DNA from 2 places in the Peribacillus sp. ACCC06369 genome. Region 1 is predicted to be linked to the other one. Evidence: riboswitches for the same ligand, from Rfam matches in the RefSeq annotation. Region 1 holds a riboswitch; the other holds the start of a gene.
The links. Region 1 has a riboswitch for cyclic di-AMP ahead of QUF78_RS23645 (TrkH family potassium uptake protein). Riboswitches for the same ligand answer to the same signal wherever they lie in the genome.

Region 2: another riboswitch for cyclic di-AMP. It lies ahead of QUF78_RS05550 (APC family permease); the one in region 1 lies ahead of QUF78_RS23645 (TrkH family potassium uptake protein).

The regions. Positions count from the first base shown of each region.
Region 1 is NZ_JAUCEN010000002.1:4,667,013-4,670,201, reverse strand. Features, by position in the region: gene QUF78_RS23650 (potassium channel family protein) at 1-156, opposite strand, end outside; gene QUF78_RS23645 (TrkH family potassium uptake protein) at 180-1,517, opposite strand; cyclic di-AMP (ydaO/yuaA leader) riboswitch at 1,686-1,828, opposite strand; gene QUF78_RS23640 (hypothetical protein) at 2,161-2,352, shown strand; gene QUF78_RS23635 (MFS transporter) at 2,750-3,189, shown strand, end outside.
Region 2 is NZ_JAUCEN010000002.1:969,725-972,913, forward strand. Features, by position in the region: gene QUF78_RS05540 (glycosyltransferase family 2 protein) at 1-850, shown strand, start outside; gene QUF78_RS05545 (GtrA family protein) at 810-1,265, shown strand; cyclic di-AMP (ydaO/yuaA leader) riboswitch at 1,689-1,838, shown strand; gene QUF78_RS05550 (APC family permease) at 1,978-3,189, shown strand, end outside.

The sequences.
Region 1 (3,189 bases):
CGCCATGACTGCATGGGTAACGCTCAGTTCCGCATTCTCGACTCTTTCCTCGCTGATATCAATACCCAATACCTCTTGGCCAGCGGTATATAATCTATCTGCCACACTACTTCCGAATCTGCCTAAACCGATCACGGCATATTGTCGTTTTCCCATCATTTACACTCCTTCAGTTTTGGTTAACCAATCATGATTTTCCCTTTTGGATGACGGAAGGGATCTGGCTTACGCCTCATTGCGATGGCAAAGGCCAAAGTCAAAGGACCCACCCGGCCTGCAAACATCGTGAAAATGATGAGCAATCGGCCAACAGGTGATAATTCGGGGGTCAAACCCATTGAAAGCCCCACTGTGGCGAATGCTGAAGTGGCTTCAAATAAAATCATCAAGAAATCACTTCCGCTTTCTGTGATGGTCAGCAGAATGGAAATGATTGAAACGAGGAAGCCCCCGATGAATGTAACGGATAATGATTTAAAGATGGTTTCATTCAAAATGCGGTGACGGAATAATACCACATCACCCTTTCCTTTAATCTGTGACCAAACCGTTCCAAGAAGCGTCGCAAATGTTGTTGTTTTAATCCCGCCGCCAGTCGATCCGGGTGATGCCCCAACGAACATCAAGAAAATGATGAGCAGTAATGTAGGTTGAGTTAAATCAGGGATATTCAACGTATTGGAGCCTGCTGTCCTTGGTGAAACCGATTGAAATAAAGACGATAACGCTTTACCCATGAAAGATAAAGGCTGCAATGTTTTGGCATTACCGAACTCGAATAAAAAGATTAAAATTGCGCCGACGATTGTAAGGGTCAAGCTAGTCATCAGAACAACCTTGGTATGTACGGATAAACGATGGGTTTCACGATATTCGTATAGTTCATTCATTACGATAAAACCTATTCCGCCAAACGTGATGAGGAAGGCGACGGTAAGGGTTACGAATGGGTCCGATACATAAGGGGTCAAACTCCTGAATTCCCCCATTAAATCAAAGCCGGCGTTATTGAAATTCGATATGGAATGAAAAACCCCGTAATAGATCGCCTTGCCGACTGGCATGTCAAAAGAAAAGCGGATTGATAAGATAAGGGCACCCACGCCTTCAATGATGGCCGTGAAAATTAAAAGCCGTTTTACTAACTTGACTACACCTGCCATGGATAGATTATTTAAGGACTCCTGCAAGAGTAACCTGCCTTTTAAAGAAATCTTTTTGCCTAATAAGAAAAAGAAAAACGTGGCAAATGTCATGAACCCTAGGCCGCCTATCTGAATCAGTGTTAAGATGACCAACTCACCAAAGGTGGTGAAAGTCGTTCCCGTATCCACCACCACAAGCCCTGTTACACATGTAGCGGAGGTTGAGGTGAATAAAGCATCCAGAAAAGAAAGGCCATTCCCATTTTCAGTCGAAATCGGCAGGGTCAGCAAATAGGCCCCAATAAGTATCAGGATGGCAAAGCCGAGTACAAGGATTTTTGGCGGATCCAATAAATTTTTTGCTTTTATCAAATGATCATCCCTACCTATAAAAATATTGTGTAAAACTTATGAAATCTTAACCATCAATCCTCTTTATAAATCTTTTTCAAAGCATAATAAAAAGACCTGCGAAAACATCGAAAGGCTTTTTTGTCACAAAAAGAGTGCAAAAAAAGCTCCCGAAATAGGCGGTCTTATGACCTCCTTCGCTTTAGCCGACGAAGTTAGCTGACGGGTAGGATGGCGAAAGAGCTGATCTCATCCCTTCTGCAAGGCAGAATTAACCCCAAATGATTGGGTCCTCCGTACTCAATTCCCTTGAGTTTTGGCCGAAATGCATTAAATTGATAAACGTATTCTACTCCCATCATTTAGCAGTTGTAAACCCCTAAAGTGTAAAAAAATATTTCTTTAACAAGACTGAAAATTTACGTTTTATTTACATTTTAAAAACGTATTGACAAATATTAGTTAGCACATTATGATAGGTTCGATTAAGGCGATTATGATGACCAACATCGATGTACTTTATTCAATACTTTCAAGCAGAACATGTCATTGCAAATCTATTTTCTAATATAAATAAATTATTTTTCTTTTGAAAATCATAAAAAAAAAAGTATGGCATTCTTATTTAAAGGTTTCAAACATTTTATAAAAAAGGCGGGCAATTATGGAGAAGACGTTCAATAGATATGTTATTAACGCTACAGGCAAGGGTGGACAGACATATTTAACACAATGCCAGGATAAAGATGCACTTAGGAAATGGATAGCCGATCATGAGGATCAAATCATAATGAATGAGTTAAGGATAACGGATAAGAAAAAGAATCCGTTGTTAAAATTGTTTTCTCTAAGGTAAATCAACTGAAATTATGTCATCCTGTGTACTATCCGGGAACTAGAGCGAAAAATCCATAACTTGTTTTGCTAACTCATTTATTTTTGAATGAGTTTTTTTGCGTTGAAAATTATGACGTTTACACTATTAATACAATAATGTTAAAATTTAGAAAAATGATGAATCTGGATGTAATGAAGAGAAAGCAAATGGAATGACCACATTTCAGAGAGCACCGTCAACTGGAAGGAGTAAGCATAAATTGAAGCAATTCTCCAGTATGGGAAGGGGATGCTGTGACGGGAACTTCCGTTATGGTGCGTAGTAACACCGCACTATTGATCTCGTCCCAGAGAAGCCTTTCCTGGGGATGGGATTTTTTTATTGTTTATATTTCTTTTTCTAAGGAGGAGAAGCGTTGACATTAAAAAATTCATTAGTAGCTTGGAAATATCCTTCCATCCTATTGTGCGGGATCGGGATTTCCAACTTTGGTGCATGGGTTTATTTTATTGCACTTAATTTAATCGTGCTGGATATGACTGATTCAGCTTTAGCGGTAGCTGGACTTTATATCGTTAAACCGATGGCTGCCATATTTACGAATGTTTGGGCAGGCAGCGTGATTGACCGGATAAATAAGCGGAATCTAATGGTGGCACTTGACCTATTTCGAGCGGTATTCATAGCCTTGCTGCCATTGACTTCTTCTATTTGGGTCATCTATTCCCTTGTCTTCGTGATCAATATGGCAGGGGCCATGTTCGGAACGACATCAAGATCTTATATAACAAAATTAATACCCATTGAACAGAGGAAACGATTTAACTCGTTACGAAGCTTAATGGATTCTGGGGC
Region 2 (3,189 bases), 3.7 Mb from region 1:
GATCATTTATAAAGAAACGATTAACAATGAATTTGTTCGTGGGCTAAAGCTTTCCCGGAATGCAGGTCATCAAAATGCACTTCTGGCAGGAATGTTTACAGCCAATGAAGCCTCGGATTGTGTGATTTCCATTGATGCAGATTTGCAGGATGATATTCAAGTCATCCCTGAATTCATTCGGAAATTCAATGAAGGTTGTGAAATTGTATATGGTGTCCGCCAGAAAAGGGACCTTGATTCATTTTTTAAACGAACATCTGCAACTGGTTTTTATAAATTGATGAACAAGATGGGGGTTAACCTTATCTATAATCATGCCGATTTCCGGCTAATGAGCAAAAGGGCGATCGTGGAGCTGGAACAGTTTGAAGAAACGAATCTTTTTTTACGGGGAATCGTCCCGCTCATTGGGTTCAAGACGGACTCTGTTTATTATGACAGAAAAGAAAGATTGGCTGGGGAAACGAAGTATCCATTAAAGAAGATGGTTGCCTTTGCGCTTGATGGCATTACTTCTTTTTCAGTTACGCCGATCCGGCTTGTATTATGGCTAGGATGTCTTTCCTTTTTCATTAGCTTACTCTTTGGGTCATACTTTTTATGGTTAAAGTTTTATGGACAGACCGAAACGGGCTGGACCTCATTAATTACCTCCATATGGTTGATCGGTGGACTGCAGTTGATTGCTGTCGGCTTGATTGGGGAATATATCGGTAAAATATATAATGAATCCAAACGCCGGCCTAAATATATTGTTGATCTGGATCTATTTAATCCGCTCGATTTAACAAAACGGGAGCAACTAGACAATGAACGGAACAGTATTGAAAAACTATCTAAAACACACTAATTCCTTTATCCGCTTTTTATTGGTTGGAATAGTCAATACAGCGGTTGGACTTTCCATCATGCTTTTTCTCATGAATGTTCTTGATTTATCTTACTGGATCTCCACCTTTTTCGGTAATGGTACGGGAGCTGTAACGAGTTTTCTGTTGAACAGGACATTTACCTTTAAAAGCGATATAGACTTGCGGAGAGGAGTTGCCCGTTTCTTTTGCGTCATCCTGATTTGTTATTCCGCCGCTTATTCTTTAGGACAGGCCATTGCAGAATCGATGGAAGGATTCGTTCATTTATCCATACAGCAAAATGTGGCTGTACTCATTGGAACAATCTTTTATACAGTACTTAACTATATTGGCCAGAAATACTTTGTCTTTAAGAAAAGTAATTTGAGACCAATTCAAGAAGGAAGGAACTAATTAGAGTGGATCATTGGGAATAATGAATAATGCCCTCTGATTGGATGAAATTAAAGTTGACTATCCAAGCGGGGGCAGATCTGTTTAATGGGAAAGGAGAATTAGTTGATTGATTAGATAGGTATTCAGTTTCGTTCTTCGCTGTCTCCGTGGTGGCTGATGATTTTTCATTTTTGTGGACAGCCATATTGTTCATTGATCCGTTAATGCTTTGACTTGAAAATTATCATCAGATATTATTTGTTTTTTTTCTTCTTTTTTAGACATGTCATTCACCTCTTTCCTTCCTTCAATCATTTGTTTTGATGACTTATGTAGTATACGTCATGAACAAAACCTCACTAACAATAAATTATTCTTTTTCCGTGTAAAATTTTCATTTACTTTTCCATTTCACGGGAGTATGATAATCAACAGTTTCATATTTCTAAATCGCTTAAACCTAATGGTACGGGGGACCCGTTATAGGGATTGTTTTTCAATCCAAGGGGTGAATCCTTTCAAGGTAAAGGTAGGGCTACTCTTAGGTCCGAATCCGACAGCTAACCTCGTAAGCGTTATATGAGAAGGAAGGTGGAGCTTGTCAGACAAAAAAATTGATGTCTACAGGTCTATTTATCTATGACTTGTAGGCATTTTTCTATTTCGTCTTGTTTTTTGCAATAACTGGGGGAACATAAATTTATAACTAAAATATGGTGGTGAATACTTGATGTTATCTTCTATAAAGAGGTTCTTGATAGGGAGACCTTTAAAATCAAATGCACTTGGCGAGCAAAAGCTAAACAAAACTAAGGCTTTGGCCATCCTATCTTCTGATGCATTGTCTTCGGTTGCTTATGGACCGGAACAAATATTGATCGTTCTCATCACGGTCGGTGCCGCGGCATTCTGGTATTCAATCCCGATAGCAATCGGGGTATTGATCCTGTTAACGGCCTTGATCTTGTCCTATAGACAAATCATTTTTGCCTATCCCCATGGCGGGGGAGCCTATGTGGTTTCAAAAAACAATTTAGGCATCAATCCAGGGTTGATAGCTGGAGGATCCTTATTGGTCGATTATATATTAACTGTCGCTGTAAGTGTTTCTGCAGGAACGGATGCCATCACGTCCGCTTTTCCAGGCCTGCATTCATATAATGTCGGCATAGCCATCATTTTCGTCATTCTACTTACCATCCTAAATCTTAGGGGGGTTACGGAGTCGGCCTCTGTTTTGGCCTATCCGGTGTACCTATTCGTTTTAGCATTGTTCATCTTGATTGGTGTAGGAATTTACAAGATCTTGACAGGAGGAGTTTCACCGGAATTGCACGCGCCAATCGGGACCCCTGTAGCGGGCATCAGTTTATTTATACTGCTAAGAGCATTTGCATCAGGCAGCTCCGCATTGACAGGAGTCGAAGCGATTTCCAATGCGATTCCGAACTTTAAAGATCCAGCCCCGAATAATGCTGCAAAAACTTTAATAGCTATGGGGTCCTTACTAGCTGTATTATTTTCGGGAGTCGTATTCTTAGCCTATTATTTAAGCATTGTTCCCAGCGCAGAGGTCACGGTCGTCTCGCAGATTGCTGAAGAAATCTTTGGACGGAATTTCATGTATTTCTTCATTCAAGGTACGACTGCATTGATCTTGATACTGGCCGCAAATACTGGCTATTCGGCATTCCCGCTGCTTGCGGTAAATCTTGCAAAGGATAAATTCATACCAAGGGCGTTTACGATTAGAGGGGACCGATTAGGATATTCCAATGGAATTATCATACTGGGGCTTGCGTCCATCATCTTAATAGTCGCATTTAAAGGACATACAGAAAATCTAATTCCCCTTTATGCTGTAGGGGTATTTATACCATTTACGCTGTCCCAGACCGGAATGATCGTTAAATGGCTCCGCGAAAAGCCAAAAGGCTGGGTG